DNA from 3 places in the Vibrio kanaloae genome. Region 2 is predicted to be linked to each of the others. Evidence: predicted binding sites of a transcription regulator. Region 2 holds the regulator's gene; each other region holds the start of a gene.
The links. Region 2 encodes PurR, which represses purine synthesis genes. Its sites were predicted from a motif close to TNANGNAAACGTTTNCNTNA; they were not measured.
Positions count from the first base shown of each region.

Region 1: purL (phosphoribosylformylglycinamidine synthase) is a predicted target of PurR. The motif match lies at 4,694-4,713, and genes of this name have one in related genera.
Region 3: folD (bifunctional methylenetetrahydrofolate dehydrogenase/methenyltetrahydrofolate cyclohydrolase FolD) is a predicted target of PurR. The motif match lies at 3,955-3,974, and genes of this name have one in related genera.

Region 1 is NZ_AP025497.1:735,982-742,009, reverse strand. It holds gene dapD (2,3,4,5-tetrahydropyridine-2,6-dicarboxylate N-succinyltransferase) at 1-409, shown strand, start outside; gene purL (phosphoribosylformylglycinamidine synthase) at 595-4,506, opposite strand; gene mltF (membrane-bound lytic murein transglycosylase MltF) at 4,849-6,028, shown strand, end outside.
Region 2 is NZ_AP025497.1:1,998,030-2,004,057, reverse strand. It holds gene glgA (glycogen synthase GlgA) at 1-438, shown strand, start outside; gene OCV24_RS09095 (alpha/beta fold hydrolase) at 722-1,519, shown strand; gene OCV24_RS09090 (putative signal transducing protein) at 1,646-1,963, opposite strand; gene OCV24_RS09085 (TVP38/TMEM64 family protein) at 1,975-2,655, opposite strand; gene OCV24_RS09080 (TfoX/Sxy family DNA transformation protein) at 2,788-3,378, opposite strand; cyclic di-GMP riboswitch class I at 3,506-3,591, opposite strand; gene purR (HTH-type transcriptional repressor PurR) at 3,762-4,766, opposite strand; gene torD (molecular chaperone TorD) at 5,083-5,730, opposite strand; gene torR (two-component system response regulator TorR) at 5,986-6,028, shown strand, end outside.
Region 3 is NZ_AP025497.1:2,209,076-2,215,103, reverse strand. It holds gene OCV24_RS09990 (lytic murein transglycosylase) at 1-425, shown strand, start outside; gene OCV24_RS09985 (LysR family transcriptional regulator) at 579-1,499, shown strand; gene OCV24_RS09980 (NupC/NupG family nucleoside CNT transporter) at 1,705-2,904, shown strand; gene folD (bifunctional methylenetetrahydrofolate dehydrogenase/methenyltetrahydrofolate cyclohydrolase FolD) at 3,019-3,876, opposite strand; tRNA gene OCV24_RS09970 (tRNA-Arg) at 4,088-4,164, shown strand; gene OCV24_RS09965 (GNAT family N-acetyltransferase) at 4,278-4,781, opposite strand; gene aroC (chorismate synthase) at 5,079-6,028, shown strand, end outside.

The DNA of each region.
Region 1 (6,028 bases), 1.3 Mb from region 2:
CTTCAATGCGGGTACAACTGGCGTAAGCATGGTTGAAGGTCGTATCTCTGCAGGTGTTGTTGTGGGTAACGGTTCAGACATCGGCGGTGGCGCTTCTATCATGGGTACGCTATCTGGTGGCGGTACTATGGTTATCTCTATCGGCGAAAACTGCCTACTAGGCGCAAACGCGGGTCTTGGCTTCCCAATGGGTGACCGTTGTACGGTTGAGTCTGGTCTTTACGTAACTGCGGGTACTAAGGTTCGTATGCTAGATAAAGAAGGCAACGAAGTAGAAATCATTAAAGCTCGCGACCTAGCTGGTGTTTCTGATCTTCTGTTCCGTCGTAACTCGATCACCGGTCAAATCGAATGTCTAGCGAACAAGTCTGCTGTTGAACTGAACAGCGAGCTACACAGCAACAACTAATCTAAATGCTAGATGCATTTTGTTATAAATCAGAAAGCCGCTGGGGTTAAATCCAGCGGCTTTTCTTTTATCAAAATGTCCGCTAAAAGCGCAGTAAACAATAAAAAGCGCAGATCTTTCGATCTGCGCTTTTAACTTTTGCTTAATCCAATCTAGATTAACGCGGCATGTAGGTAAGTGATTAATTAACCCACATTCTTACGTGCGTTTTGGAACATACGCATCCAAGCACCATTCTCGCCCCAACCTTCTGGAGACCAAGAGTTAGCAACCGTACGGAATACACGCTCTGGGTGAGGCATCATGATAGTCACGCGGCCGTCCGTCGTTGTTAGACCTGTGATAGCGTTTGGCGAACCATTCGGGTTGTTCGGATATTGCTGCGTTTGGTTACCGTTGTTATCAACGTAACGTAGAGCAACTGTACCTGAGCTCTCAATCGCGTTTAGGTGGTCGTTGTCACGTACTTCTACACGGCCTTCACCGTGAGAAACTGCGATTGGCATACGAGAACCTTCCATGCCGTTGAAGAATACAGAATCAGACTTCTGAACCTCAACTAGGCTGAAACGAGCTTCAAAACGCTCTGATTCGTTGCGAACGAAACGTGGCCAGTACTCAGCACCCGGGATAAGTTCACGTAGGTTAGACAGCATCTGACAACCGTTACACACACCTAGAGAGAAGGTATCTTCACGCTTGAAGAAGTTTTCAAATTGGTCACGCGTAGAGTCGTTAAACAGAACCGACTTAGCCCAACCTTCACCAGCGCCTAGTACGTCACCGTAAGAAAAGCCGCCACATGCCACAAGACCGTTGTACTCTTCTAGAACCGCTTGACCCGTTAGGATGTCACTCATGTGAATATCAGTTGCTTCGAAGCCTGCACGGTCGAATGCTGCTGCCATTTCAACGTGAGAGTTAACACCCTGCTCACGTAGAATCGCCATCTTAGGCTTAGCGCCCTTATTTATCATAGGAGCATTGATGAATTGCGCTGCTATGTCTTCATTTACGTCGAAGCTCAGTTTCACGTTTAGACCCGGATCTGAGTTGTCTTTCTTCGCTTCGTGCTCTTGGTCGGCACATGCTGGGTTGTCACGTAGACCTTGCATCTTGTGCGTTGTCTCAGCCCAGATAGTACGTAGTTCAGTACGGTTACGTTCAATTACTACAGACTCGCCAGACTTAATCACTAGCTCATCAGATGCTTCAACGCTGCCGATTACGTGCGAGCACGCTTCTAGACCGTTTGCTGCAAGTGTAGAAAGAACCGCGTCTAGGTCATCGTTGCGAACTTGGATTACCGCACCTAGTTCTTCGTTGAATAGTGCCGCAAGCGTATCTTCGCCTAGCGCTGCAATATCAGCATTAACACCACAGTGACCTGCGAACGCCATCTCTGCAAGAGTAACGAATAGACCACCGTCGCCTTTGTCGTGGTAAGCGACAACTTGGTCGTTAGCAACCAGAGCTTGAACACCTTCGTAGAAACCTTTTAGCTGTGCTGCGTTGTCTACGTCTGCTGGTTTATCACCAAGCTGCTTGTATACCTGTGCAAGTGCTGTCGCACCCATACGGTTCTTGCCGTTACCTAGGTCGATAAGAACTAGGCTTGTATTACCTTTGTCAGTGCGCAATTGAGGAGTGATTGTCTTACGAACATCTTCAACACGTGCGAACGCAGTGATAACAAGAGATAGCGGAGACGTTACTTCTTTCTGCTCGCCGTTCTCTTCCCACTTAGTCTTCATCGACATTGAGTCTTTACCCACTGGGATAGTTAGACCCAATGCTGGACATAGTTCTTCACCAACCGCTTTAACCGCTTCGTAAAGACCTGCATCTTCACCTGGGTGACCTGCTGGAGACATCCAGTTAGCCGATAGTTTAATGTGTTTGATATCGCCGATGTTGGTCGCTGCGATGTTAGTAATTGCTTCACCAACCGCTAGACGAGCCGATGCACCGAAGTCTAGAAGTGCCACTGGTGTACGCTCACCAAGAGACATTGCCTCACCGTGGTAAGAGTCGTAACTTGCTGCTGTTACAGCACAGTTAGCAACAGGAACCTGCCATGGGCCAACCATTTGGTCACGAGCAACAAGGCCAGTTACCGAGCGGTCACCGATAGTGATAAGGAATGTTTTCTCAGCGACTGTTGGCAAGCGAAGAACACGGTCAACCGCTTCGTTCATCTCGATACCAGAGCGGTCAATCGCAGGGTTGTTCGCTTTTAGCGTCTTAGCGTCACGGTGCATCTTAGGTGTTTTACCTAATAAGATGTCCATTGGCATGTCGATTGGCGTGTTGTCGAAGTGTGAATCTTCAAGTTTAAGCTCACGCTCTTCCGTTGCTTTACCAACGACTGCGTAAGGTGCACGCTCACGCTTACAAATCGCGTCGAATGTTGCCATGTCTTTATCAGCAACCGCCATTACGTAACGCTCTTGAGATTCGTTACACCAGATCTCAAGTGGGCTCATGCCCGGCTCATCGTTTGGTACGTCACGTAGGTTAAAGATGCCGCCACGCTCGCCATCATCTACTAGCTCAGGAAGTGCGTTCGAGATACCGCCTGCGCCCACATCATGGATAAATGCGATTGGGTTCGCATCACCAAGCTGCCAACAACGGTCGATCACTTCCTGACAACGACGTTCCATTTCTGGGTTTTCACGTTGTACAGAAGCGAAGTCTAAGTCTTCAGAAGAAGAACCCGAATCCATTGAAGATGCTGCACCGCCACCAAGGCCAATGTTCATTGCAGGACCGCCAAGAACGATTAGGCTGGCTCCTACTGGGATCTCTTTCTTCTGAACATGATCATCACGAATGTTACCTAAACCACCAGCCAGCATGATTGGCTTGTGGTAACCACGTACTTCTTCACCTGCGTGAGAGTTAACTTTCTCTTCGTAAGTACGGAAGTAACCAAGTAGGTTTGGACGACCAAATTCGTTGTTGAATGCCGCGCCACCAAGAGGTCCTTCAAGCATGATATCTAATGCAGTAACGATACGGCTTGGCTTACCAAAATCAGTTTCCCAAGGTTGAACGAAGTTCGGGATCTTAAGGTTAGATACAGAGAACGCAACCAGACCCGCTTTTGGCTTACCACCAATACCAGTAGCGCCTTCATCACGGATTTCACCGCCTGAACCTGTTGATGCGCCCGGCCATGGGGAGATTGCCGTTGGGTGGTTGTGTGTTTCAACTTTCATCAAGATGTGTGTTTTCTCTTGGTGATAGTTGTACTGACGAGTTTCTGGATCTGGGAAGAAACGGCCGACTTCAGAACCTGTCATTACCGCTGCGTTATCTTTATAAGCAGACAGAACGTGTTCTGGTGTCGTTTCAAAGGTGTTCTTAATCATCTTGAACAATGATTTTTCTTGCTTAACGCCATCGATAGTCCAATCAGCATTAAAGATCTTGTGACGACAGTGCTCTGAGTTCGCTTGTGCAAACATCATTAGCTCGATGTCAGTCGGGTTACGACCTAGCTTTTCAGTGAAGCTTTCAAGAAGGTAATCAATCTCGTCTTCTGCAAGTGCAAGACCTAGGGTAACGTTTGCTTCTTCAAGCGCTTTACGTCCACCTGCTAATAGCTCAACTTCCATATATGGAGCAGGCTCAGCAACCGTGAACAGTGCCGCTGCAGATTCGAAGTCAGTGAAAACCACTTCCATCATACGATCGTGCAGAATTGCTTTCAGCTCAACAAGTTGAAGTTCAGAAAGTTCAGCAGAGGTTTCAATGTAGAAAGCTGTACCGCGCTCTAGACGTGACACTTTAGCCAGTCCGCAGTTGTGTGCGATATCTGTTGATTTTGAAGACCAAGGCGAGATAGTGCCCGGGCGTGGCGTTGCAAGCAGCAGTAAACCTTCAGGTTCATGCTCTTCAATCGTTGGACCGTAAGTCAGTAGCTTTTCTAGCTTCTCAACTTCAGACTCATCTAGGTCTGCCGTTAAATCAGCAAAGTGGGCAAACTCAGCGTAAATACCTGTTACAGGTAAGCTTAATTCACGACAAAGCTCTAAAAGCTTGTTAATACGAAACTCAGATAGAGCTGGGGAGCCACGCAAAATTCTCATGTGCTTAGGTCTCTTATGCAGTTGATTAAGGTAGTATTGGAATAAATTCAGTGGGTTACAGGTACAACCTAACTGTTTTCTTCGAAGCTATTCCTGAGAGAATTTCCCGAAGGTTGCCAAACCTATGCCGATCCCACCTCTTCAATGCGAGCGCATTATAAAGCATTTCTTTTTGTGACGTAACACCAAAAGCAACCGTTTGCGTTATTTTTTTTATCTTTCTGTGTAAATGGTACTTTTGCTGCATTTATCACCACTTTTACATCTGTTTAATTAAACCTGCTTTGCCAGCCTTGCGTGGTTTGGTATAAAGGGGCTTCCACTTTTCGAGATTTCATTTTGATGCCTAAATTTACGCTCACCTTTTCGTCTAAATTCCTTCTGCTCGCTATTGCCCTGTTTGGAATAATAGGGTGCCAGATTGAATCTGAACCTAAAAGTGTCCTTGAGCAGATACGAGATCGCGGCGTTCTTCGTGTCGGAACCCTCAATAACCAACTCTCTTATTACATTGGTCCTGATGGCCCTGCAGGCTTAGATTACGAGTTAGCTCGTGAGTTTGCACAAGAGCTTGGTGTAAGGCTTGAGGTTAAACCCGCTTACCGCTTATCCGGCCTATTCCCTGCTTTAAAGAAAGGTGAAATCGATCTCATCGCAACCGGATTAACACAAAACAATAACCTGACACGTGCGTATCGCGCTGCACCTGCTTATTACTATGTAAGCCAGCAAGTCGTTTACAAGAAAGGTCAATGGAGGCCAAGAAACCTCGAACAACTGATCTCGTTTGAAAACGAACGTCAGGCTGAATTTGTAAACGCACAAACTCAATTGGAAGAAACACCATCCAGTGACACATTAACTCCAGCTTTGGTGGTAGTGAAAGACTCACACTTCGAACCAACACTCAAGCAACTGCAGAACATACACGATGACTTTATCTACGACGCGGTCGACAATGCAGACATCAATGACCTGCTAAAAGAAGTATCGACAGGCGAACGTTTATTTACGGTGGCAGACTCTATCGAGCTATCACTGGCACAACGTTTGTACCCAGACGTCGCATTAGCTTTTGAGCTAACAGAAGACCAACCAATCTCTTGGTATTTACAGAGATCTGAAGATGAAAGTCTTTATGCTTTACTGATCGAGTTCTTCGGCCACCTAAAGCAATCTGGTGAATTGGCTTCACTGGAAGAGAAATACATCGGCCACATTGGTACCTTTGACTACGTTGATACTCGTGCCTTTATCCGCGCGTTAGATAGCAAACTACCAAAATGGTCACCACTGTTTCAGAAATACTCGAAAGAATTTGATTGGCGCTTAATTGCTGCTTTGGCATACCAAGAGTCACATTGGAACCCTGTCGCACGCTCACCGACGGGTGTTCGCGGTATGATGATGCTGACACTGCCTACAGCGAAAAGTGTTGGTGTGACTAACCGTCTCGACCCTAAGCAATCGGTACAGGGCGGAGTCGAATACCTGCGTCGTATCGTAAACCGGGTCCCAGACT
Region 2 (6,028 bases):
GATCCAGTGTTGGCGAGTCAGCTAAAAGATCTGTCGGCACTTCACTCAGATAAGTTCTCGTTTGTTGAAGCGTATAACAACGAATTGGCGCATTTAGTTGAAGCGGGCTCTGACTTCTTTTTGATGCCTTCTGAATTTGAACCTTGTGGCTTAAACCAAATCTACAGCATGGCTTACGGTACTTTACCGATTGTTCGATCTGTCGGTGGCTTAAAAGACAGCGTAAATGATTACGATAAGGATCCTGAAGTCGCGACTGGGTTTGCTTTTGATGAACCAACACCGCAGGCGTTACTGGCAGTCTTACATCGTTCATTGCTGCTTTATGCGCAAAATCCATCTGAAATTAAGCGCGTTCAGCTTTATGCGATGCAGCAAGATTTTAGTTGGGAAGATGCGGCTAAAGAATACCTAGCTATGTACCATTCAGCATTTTAACTTGTTGACTTAGCTTTAAAATTAGCTGGGAGCAACAACCGCTCGTAATAAATGAAGGCGCTCTAATTGTAGAGTGCCTTTTTGTTTCCTGGTCAGAGCACATCACGTTTACGAAGACAAAGCTTGCAAACTCATTTTAGTCAGGTAGAAAAGGTGAGGTAAGTATTCATATGACTAATGATAGGTTTGACACTATTATCACTTAAAGTTCTTAATAGCGTGATATCCTAGTCATCGCCTCGTGATGAGGCATAGCTCCATTCCAATAATTAAAGCGATAGGTATGTCTGAGAGTTTACTATTTCATAAAACATTTACTCACCCTACGAGCGATGAGTGGGTTGTATTTGTGCATGGCGCAGGAGGCAGTTCCTCCATCTGGTTCAAGCAGATTAAAGCGTATAAACAGCATTTCAACTTGCTGCTCATTGACTTGAGAGGGCATGGTAAATCAGACAATATACTTAAAGGGCTGATTTCGAATCGTTATACCTTCAAATCGGTGACGCTTGATATTCTCAAGGTATTAGACCATCTTAAAATCCGTTCTGCACATTTTGTTGGCATGTCTTTAGGCACGATCATAGTACGTAACGTTGCGGAGTTAGCTGCAGGGCGTGTGCGTTCAATGGTATTAGGCGGCGCTGTCACTAAACTCAACACTCGTTCTCAAGTTTTAATCAAATTAGGTAACTTAAGTAAACACATTATTCCTTATATGTGGTTATACAGTCTTTTTGCATATGTAGTAATGCCACAAAAAAGCCAAAAAGAGTCTCGTCATCTGTTTATCCGAGAAGCAAAGAAACTGTGCCAAAAAGAGTTTAAACGTTGGTTCATCTTAACCGCAGATGTTAATCCCCTAATGAAGTATTTCAAAGATAGAGAGTTACCCATTCCTACTCTCTATTTAATGGGAGAGCGTGATTACATGTTCATTAAGCCAGTAAAGGAAATGGTGCAAGCACATGAGTCGAGTGAACTGGTTGAAATCGCTAACTGCGGTCACGTCTGCAATGTAGAAAACCCTGAAGCATTCAATCAACATTCTATCGAGTTTATCCAAAAGCAAATCCAATGATTCTCTAGGTTTATTATCAGCTTAGATGATTAGATAGAATTGAAATAAAAACGGGAAGCTAGATTAGCTTCCCGTTTTTATATTGAGGAGGTATCAAACCGAACCTCTTGTCACAGTCTTTGCGTATTACTCAGGTGAGGCTGCGCCACACTGCCAACAAGAACCAAATAGTGCTTCGTTGACTTCGTGACACTCACTACATCGCCACTCTTCATAGATGATCGAATCTTGCTGCTTTTGGTAATCATTTACAATAGTGCGAGCTTTGTTAGCCAGTTCTGGTTCATACAGCCAAACGTACGGGTCAGTGTCTTCTGTAAATGGGAGTTCCCCTTTTAAACCAAACAACCCCTCACCACGGACCTCACATGCAATATTCTCACTTTCTAGCAATCCACATATGATGTGGGCTTCTGTCGGATTCGATGCAACAAAGATTTTCATGACATAGAACCTTAATCAGTTATCGGTGTTGAGCGAAATTTGCCCATTAGCCATTTAGCAAAAATTGGGAACACCCCGAGTAAAGCAAATGACAACAATACTGAAGGGGAAATGATACCTGAAAGCGAGTCAATCTCCGCAAGTTGAGTACCGGCGTTCAAGAAAACCGCAGTGCCTGGTAGCATGCCTATTTGGCTTGTAATGTAGTAACGACTGACCGACATTGGCGTTAGGCCCATCAGCAAGTTGATAAGGAAAAATGGGAATACAGGAATCAGACGCAAAGAAAATAAGTAAAATGCGCCGTCTTTTTCAACCCCCTTGTTAATCGTCGCCAATTTGTCACCAAACTTGGTTTGAATCCAGTCACGTAATAGATAGCGGCTACTTAGAAAGGCAAGGGTAGCACCAATTGCACTTGCGAAAGATACCAGCAGCAAGCTATTCCAGAAACCAAATAGAGCAGCTCCGAGCAGGGTGACAACAGCGGCACCAGGAATTGAGAAAGCAGTAATCATTACATACGCAACAAAATAGATAGCGGCAGCTGCAATAAAGTTGCTGTCAATGTAGTCATTTAAGACAGCTTGTTGGGTCTTAGCATTTTCAAGCGTTAAGTACTGGCCGAAATTGATGCCTAACAAGACAATGGTTACGACCAACACAATACCCAATATCATTTTCTTACTCATTGATACTTCCTCTAAATTTTCAATGCATACCGATAGTATAGATAGACAGGCAAAGCATAGATTAACTTTCACCAGATATAAAAAAAGCCGCAGTAAATGCGGCTTAGTTATGTATATATTGCACTGACAATGTTAATTGACGCGATTGATAAGCTCTTCGCGACGCTGCTGCGGTATAACAGACCAATGTGTACCATTGATCGCACCTTCTAGCGCCCAAAGTAGTTCAATACTGACAGAAGACGCATGCGATTCTTTGATGGCGTTAAATGCGTTTACAGAGCCAGATTCATATAAACGTTCTACAGAATCGATTCCTGCCTTTTTCAACATACGCTCGGTAGCGAGTCGAAGATTAGGCAGATCTTTGAGTCGGGTCGGCTTGGCAGAAGACTGCTCAGCTTTTTCTTCTTTAGCAAAACCCAGAGACGTGGTTGCAAGCTGCAAGATTTTCTCTTGGTCTTGCCATAGGCCTTCAGGTAAAGCGAAATATTTAGTAACAACAGGGAAACCACGTTTTTTGTAGACGTACGGTTGAAACCCTTGTTGTTCGAATTGCTTTGTTGTGCATTTGTCTGCTCGTATGTGCAGTTGGTCATTAACAACCAGAGCAAACATTGTGTCATCAGCAAAAAGACCGAATCCACCAAACATTGAGCGTGATTTTATTTTTCCTAGGGACTCAAATAACTTCATTGAGTCCTTTAGTATCGGTTTATCCATGTTATTTATCTCGGTGTATTTGAAGTACGCCACCAAATAAGCAGGTCCGAGAGATTAGCAAAATGTTGCAATTAAATTGTCAATAAGCCGTAAATTACTAAATGATTAGTAGTTACTGCATTTTGCCATCGGTAACCCCGCTACCATACCAACGAGTGGTTTAGGCCGGAAGCTTTGCGTCTCACTCTTTCGAGTGGTTTGCCCTGTGCGTGACTGATTGAATAGAATAAAGTTTTTGTTGAATGAGGCTCACACTTGTTATTTCAAAATGTGATATTGCTTCAATTAATGATCTTTGTATTGTGCATCTAGGTTCATTTTGGGTGCTGATAAAAAAAGCGCACCTAAAGGTGCGCTTGATGAAATTAAACTCATTTTATCAATTAATTTAACGTTTTAACTGTACATCGCTCTACGATTTCAGGGTGCATTTCGAAGACACGTTTTTCATGATCTTTGTCTTTTATACGTTCTAATAGAATTTCGAAAGCATTTTTACCAACACGACGTTTCGGTTGGTGCACCGTTGTTAAAGGTGGTGAAAAGTATTCAGCTAGCTCGATGTTGTCGTAACCAATGATCGAAATATCTTCAGGAATACGAATACCTTTCTGTTGCAGGCGACTCATTAGACCTAGTGCCATCGTGTCATTAAAGCAGAATACAGCCGTCGGGCGATCTTCCATCTCAACGATTTGCTCTGCAGCAAGAACTGCCGTATCGCACTCGAAGTTGCCTTCGATGATCATGTTATTATCGGTAGAAATCTTAGCTTCGTTCAGTGCGCGCTTGTATCCGGCAATGCGTTCAACACATGCTGCTTTGTCTAAGTGGCCACTTAAACAGGCAATTTTAGAGTGACCGCGTTCAATCAGGTACTTGGTTGCTAGGTAGCCACCTTCTTCAGAGTTATCAATGATCTTATCAGCTTGAGAGCTCTCTGGGCCCCAGTCCATAATAACTTTCGGGATGTCAGCGTGACGGTCTAACATCACTCTTAGTTCTTCAGTTAGGTCTGAACACATAACTAAGATGCCATCTACACGTTTCTCTGCCAGCATTCGAATGTAGTCACGTTGCTTCTCATAGATACCACCTGTGTTACACAGGATCAAAGTGTAACCTTGACGGTAGCAGTAGCTTTCAACACCATCGATAACTTCAGAGAAGAATAGGTTGGTTGATTGAGTAACAAGCATGCCGATAGTGCGTGTTGTATTGCACTTCAAGCTACGAGCTACAGCACTTGGCGCATAGTTCAGTTCGTCTACAGCTTTGTTTACTTTTTCTTGAGTCGCTTCTGCAACAAAACGTGTTTTATTGATTACGTGAGAAACGGTTGTTGTCGATACGCCGGCTAAGCGAGCGACATCTTTTATCGTGGCCATGGTTTTATCCTATTAGAAGCTACTTTCCCAAAGTACGGAATAAAGTAGCCGTTAAGCTACCTAACTAAGAGCTATAATTTGTAGGGCTCTTTGGGTACTAACGTGCTAAAAAACAAAAAACCGCTATTGAGCGGCTTGTCTTAACACCGAAATGCTCTGAACTTAAATAAGCATAGCATTTCGTGAATGTTTCATATTTTATCGTTTGCGGTCACAATTTTAGACTGACTAGAAGTTACTCGCAATAAAATTCACCCTGAAATCCGGGTGAATTGTCACATTCTATTGAATTTATTTACCTAGTCATGCAATAAGCTTAGTCACCAGCTAGATATTGAGCGTCTAAATTACAGAAGGCGAGTAACAGAGATGAGACTGAAGCGTAGAAACCGAATTCGTCAACGTCATGACATTTCACGTTGAACTTGGGTACCCAAGTAAGGAGTTGTTGTTCGATAAACTGTTGTTGAACGGAAAATGATTTTTCTAGCTTTTCTTCAAGCTCAGTTTCGTTAGAGCGAATGATCAAGTTACCAAGGAAATCGAGTTCGATAGCAATGTGGTCTGCTGGCTCTTTTAGATCTTGGTTCACCACTAAGTTGTGCTTAGCCATGATCTCTTCCATATCTTTTGCTGGCTTATCATTCAAAAGGCCAGTTTCGCCGATATACATAGAAGCGTATGGAAGGGCGCCATGTTTATCTGTTTTTAAGAAAAGGTCACAAAAGTCTGCAGACAGTTCTAGCTGAGCATCTTCACGTGTTTGTAGGCGGTTCAGCGCGTCCACTAACTTATCAATCGCTGGCTTTAGTGTTTCATTTTCGCCTAAACCAGTTAGGAAAGAACGAATGTCAACAGAGTGGTAGTGATCGAGTTCTTCTTGAGTGAGTTCTTTAGCGAATAAGCTTGATAACCACCAGTAGATTTCTGCTCTTTGTTCGTTGAACGCTTTTGTATCTTTCATTGGATTGATCCTAATATCGTCTTTCGTATACCCGGGGTACTCAGTCTAACTAACCGTGATATTTGCTAAGCGCAAAGCTACTCGTTAGTGGTAATGCCCATATTGAATTGTTATGGACGATAAATAGCAAGGTTTAAGATTGTCTTGTATCAAGAAAAATCCATGTTTCTGGCTTTTATCTTCTGCACCACTAGAATTGTTACTAGTTATGAATAGAATAGTCATTGAAACTATTAAATAAGAAAAGTGGTGTAGATGAGCTATCACGTATTAGTCGTAGAAGATGATGTGGTAACCC
Region 3 (6,028 bases), 210 kb from region 2:
TGCCAAGCTCATTCTTAGCGTTTGCCGCTGATGGCAACGGTGATGGTAAGAAAGATATCTGGGGGACTGAAGAAGATGTGTTTGCTTCGGCAGCCAATTACCTCAGCCAATCCGGTTGGGATGATAAGTATACTTGGGGCCGCCAGGTTCACGTACCGTCAACCGTATCTATTGATTTTCAAGGCCGAACTGAAGACAAAGCGAAGTACTTAAAAGAGTGGTCTGAACTCGGTATTAAGCGTTATGACGATCGCCCACTGCCAACGCTTGATGAAGACATTAAAGCTTGGTTGATTATGCCGGACGACGAAGCGGGCCGTTCGTACCTCATTTACAACAACTACAATGTGTTAATGAAGTGGAACCGTTCTTACTACTTTGCTTTGGCAGTAAGCCATCTAGCTGACAGAATTAAGTTTGATTAATCGACTTAATTTGGTTAATAGCCCTAGGCCGCTTTGAATAGCATTTGGCCTACCATAGGCAGAACGAACTAAAGGACTCTTCGGAGTCCTTTTTGATTTTATATTTCAGAGATTTAAGAAGGTGGCCTTGTGCTTACAGATAGAGCTGCACAAATGGTGATATTCCATGCGTTAATTAAGTATGAAGGCTTTACCAATGCTGCAAAAAGCTTGAACGTTTCCGTGTCTCACATCAGTAAGCAAGTTGCTTTGCTTGAAGACTCAATCGGCATCAAGTTGGTACAACGAACCACACGTAGCCTAACGCTAACCGAAGCGGGGGAGGTGTTCTATCAGCATTGTGAGCAACTGTTTAACACGGTAAAAGCAGCACAAATGGATATGGACAGCCAGCGTGAGGATATCTCTGGAATATTGCGCGTGGGGTTGTCGCAGTCATTTGGTACCTTGCACATCATTCCGGCGATTGATCAGCTCAGACAGCTTTATCCTCAGCTGAGAATCGAGGTGCACTTGTTCGACTACAAGGTGGACATGATTGAAGAGCGTTTGGACCTTTGGATTACCAACAATGAAGACCTACCAGAAGGTTACATTGCGCAGCGCCTAGCAGACAGTCAGTTCGTGGTGGCAGCATCGCCTGATTATCTGATTAAGGCAGGGACTCCTCATACACCTTCTGATTTGATTGACCATAACTGTCTTATCTATCGCAGCCGAGAACGAGATTACACATCGTGGACCTTTGATAACGGACAAGAGAACCTTAGCGTTAAAGTTGCTGGTGATTACTCGGTAGATTTAGCCGAGGCTGTACGAGACGCAGCGGTAGCTGGGTGGGGCGTTGCTTATCTGGCAACCTACTTAGTCAAAGAAGAGTTTCGAACCGGTAAGCTAATCCAAGTATTACCAGAATGGCGAGCGAGTCAGTTGATGCCATTTTATGCCGTGTATCCGAGCCGAAAGAATATGCCGAAGAAGCTTTCAGCTGTAATTGAGTTCATCAAAGATCATATTGGATCACCGACGTACTGGGACAAAAACCTCAAAACTTGCGTTGAACTGCATCACTAACTGTTTCCTAATTTATAAATATAATTTCCATATGGAAAAAGTATGCTTTTTAGTCAATGCTAATTATTAAAATTCAATGACTTAATTCTATTCATAGTTAAATGGTGATTACCCCAACATCACGTTAACAACCTCAGCTTGCCGCAAACGATTTCCTCTATAGAATGCGTCGCCTTTCCTACCTACAACTTTTAGGTTGACGCACATGGCTTCCCTACTTGGAATTATCACTATTTTAGTTGCCGCTTGGTTACTATCTACGGACAGAAAAAATATTCCACTAAGAACAGTCTCTTTGGCTTTCTTATTACAAATCTCATTCGCGCTATTGGTTCTGTATGTACCAATGGGTAAAGAAGCGTTGAATGCAGCCACGGGTGCGGTATCTAGCTTGATCAACTACGGTCAAGAGGGGATTAATTTCCTATTTGGTGGCCTAACAAATAACGGATTTGTTTTCGCGATTAATGTTCTAGGTATCATTATCTTTTTCTCTGCACTGATCTCTGGTTTGTACCACATTGGTTTTATGCCAAAGGTGATCAACCTTATTGGTGGTGCGCTGCAGAAGTTCCTGGGTACAGGCCGTGCGGAGTCACTGTCTGCAACGGCGAACATCTTTGTTGGCATGATTGAAGCGCCATTGGTGGTTAAGCCTTACTTGAAGCACATGACTGATTCGCAGCTGTTTGCCGTGATGGTATGTGGTTTGGCCTCTGTTGCTGGTGGCACGCTAGTGGGTTATGCATCGCTTGGTGTCGACCTTAACTACTTGATCGCTGCGGCATTCATGTCGGCGCCTGCTGGCCTGTTAATGGCTAAAATCTTAGTACCGGGTAGTCCAGATGACGCTCAAGAAAATATTGAATCTGATGTGGAAATTCCACGAGCAACAAACGTTGTTGAGGCAATGGCTGATGGGGCTATGTCTGGACTTCGTATTGCCGTTGCTGTGGGTGCAACACTTCTTGCATTTATCAGTGTGATTGCAATGCTGAATGGCTTACTAGGTATCGTTGGCGGTTGGTTTGGCGTAAACCTAAGCTTCGAACTTATCCTAGGTTATGTGTTCGCCCCCGTTGCATGGCTGATCGGTGTACCGTGGTCTGAGGCTGTTGTTGCAGGTTCATTGATCGGTAACAAGATTGTCGTGAACGAGTTCGTGGCTTTCATCCAACTAATGGACGCTAAAGAGGCACTGAGTGAGCACTCGCAAGCGATCGTAACTTTCGCTCTATGTGGCTTTGCTAACATCTCTACCATGGCGATTCTGATCGGTGGTTTGGGCAGCTTAGTTCCAGAGCGTCGCTCTTTTATCTCACAATATGGCTTCAAAGCAATTTGTGCAGGTGTGTTTGCTAACTTAATGAGTGCCGCTATTGCTGGTGTGGTACTTTCGCTTTAACAGCGGCACCTTAAGTTACTTATACTTCTCGTTTTGTAATGGGGAATCATCAAAAAAGCCGCAACGTGATGAACGTTGCGGCTTTCTAATTCTGTTTATACCGTCATTCGCAGATTACTTCGAGTGAAACTGCTCACACGCGATCATTGTGTTCTCGATTAGGCTCGCAACCGTCATTGGGCCTACCCCCCCCGGTACTGGGGTGATGAAGCTTGCGCTCTCTTTAGCTACATCGTATTCAACGTCACCCACTAGCTTGCCAGATTCTAAACGGTTGATACCAACATCGACCACAACAGCCCCTTTCTTAATCCAAGCACCAGGAATGAAGTTTGGCTTACCAACGGCCACTACGACAACGTCTGCTTGACGTACGTGACCTTCAAGGTCTTTGGTGAAACGATGACAAGTCGTCGTCGTACAACCTGCTAGAAGCAGTTCTAGCGTCATTGGACGGCCTACAATGTTTGATGCACCTACAACAACCGCGTGCTTACCACGTAAATCGATGTTGTAGCGGTCAAGTAGCGTAATGACACCTTTTGGTGTACAAGAGCGAAGCTTAGGCATACGCTGAGCCAAACGACCTACATTGTATGGGTGGAAGCCATCCACGTCTTTCTCTGGTGTGATACGCTCAAGAATGTGAGTACTATCAATGCCAGCAGGTAGAGGCAGTTGAACCAGAATGCCATCGATTTCAGGGTCTTGGTTCAGTTGGTCTACTAATGTTAACAGTTCATCCTCTGTTGCTGTGGCTGGCAAATCGTAAGATTTAGATACGAAGCCAACTTCTTCACATGCTTTACGCTTACTTCCTACGTAAACCTGAGAAGCAGGGTCTTCACCCACTAAAACAACCGCTAGTCCCGGAGCGCGTAATCCAGCTTCCGTTCGAGCTTTTACACGTGCAGCAACTTCAGAGCGAACCGTTTGAGAAATTAGCTTTCCATCAATATTTTGAGCAGTCATGAATTTCCTTAGTATTGATATTCAAGATAGTGGCTGATGTTTTTGGCGCATTATTCCAGAAAATCTTTTTGATTACCATTAGGCAAACGATTGCTTTGGTCTAATTTCCAACACTTATATGTTTGTTGCCCTTTTTTTACCCACTTAGATCAGAATGTTACATAAAGCCGTTGCTTTACTGATTCGAATTCGTATAATTCGTTCCTGTAGCGCGCCCTTAGCTCAGCTGGATAGAGCACGTCCCTTCTAAGGATGTGGTCGAAGGTTCGAATCCTTCAGGGCGTGCCATTATTTAAAGAAACCCGATAGCTCTCCGAGTTGTCGGGTTTTTTGCATTTCAGAACGACTTAATATTTCAATACCGTGTTGTGTCTTTAGATGCCTTTGTATTTCAGCTTTTGCTAAACGGCAACGAGCTGTGGGGTATATCTAAGGCCTAGCATACTGCATCCATCTTCCAAGTAACGATCGGTCACTACGTCGAAACCGAACTTACCATAATAGTCTTTAAGGTGAGCTTGTGCCGAAATAAAAATTGAGCAATCAGGGTAAATCTTCCGAGTGGTATCAAAACTCACTTGCATGAGCTGGTTACCTATCTGTTTACCTCGGCATTCTTTCGCTACGATCACTCGCCCGATACAAACATCATCTGCATCAGAATCGAGCAGAGGGAGAACATCTACGGGGTATCCAAGCTTCTGAGCCATAATTCGACTGTAAGCCACTAGGTGTCCGTTCTCATAACCCATGATGTGATAGGTCTCTGGATGATTATCTTTGCCGTCTAGATCACTATAGGGTGTGTTCATATCCACGATAAAAATATCGACTCTTTGCTGTAAGAAATCATAGAGCTCTTGAACAGACAGCTCTGCAAATTTTTTAACTCTCCACTCGATCATCACTTTTCTCCTTATTATTTTGGGCTACAATATAGGGAGTATTCAAACCGAGTTCATTAACCTTTGTTAACTGGCCATGAAACTATTCAAAATCACCACTTTAAAGCGCCACTCATTTCCCCTCGTTATTCATTTCATTCGGCTTATGTAATAGAAAGTTAAAATTGTTCGTTTTTTGGGGTTTACATCATTTGGTAATAAAGACACTATGAATTCACGAAGAATAGACAAGTAAAGCTATTAGCCAGTCGGTTTAAGAATCAAACCTTCTGATTAATTGCTGATTTAGAGGAAGTAATGGCAGGAAACAGTATCGGACAACATTTCCGCGTGACCACGTTCGGAGAAAGTCACGGTATCGCACTAGGATGTATCGTAGATGGGTGCCCACCAGGATTGGAAATTACTGAAGCAGACCTTCAAAGAGATTTGGATCGTCGTCGCCCCGGTACTTCTCGCTATACAACGGCTCGCCGTGAAGCAGATGAAGTAAAGATTTTATCCGGTGTATTTGAAGGCCAAACTACGGGAACTTCTATTGGTCTATTGATTGAAAATACAGACCAACGCTCTAAAGACTATTCCGAAATTAAAGACAAGTTCCGTCCTGGGCACGCCGACTATACGTACCACCAAAAGTACGGTGTGCGTGATTACCGAGGTGGAGGTCGTTCTTCTGCTCGTGAAACCGCAATGCGTGTTGCCGCAGGTGCAATTGCGAAGAAATATCTTAAACAAGCATTTGGTGTTGAAATCCAAGCTTACCTTTCTCAAATGGGTGATATCTCAATTGATAAAGTGGATTGGAACGAGATTGAAAACAACGCTTTCTTTTGTCCAGATGCCGACAAAGTACCGGAATTTGATCAACTGATTCGTGACCTACTAAAAGAAGGCAACTCGATCGGTGCGAAGATTCAAGTGGTTGCGACTAAAGTGCCGGTGGGTCTTGGTGAGCCAATCTTTGATCGCTTAGATGCCGACATCGCGCACGCGCTAATGAGCATTAACGCTGTGAAAGGTGTTGAGATTGGCGATGGCTTTGATGTCGTTAATCAACGCGGTAGCGAACACCGTGATCCATTAACGCCAGAAGGCTTCACTAGCAACCATGCTGGCGGTATTTTAGGTGGTATCTCTACTGGCCAAGATATTGTGGCAAGCATTGCGCTTAAGCCAACATCAAGCATTACGGTACCGGGTGACACTATCACTAAAGAGGGTGAAGCGACGCAGCTAATCACGAA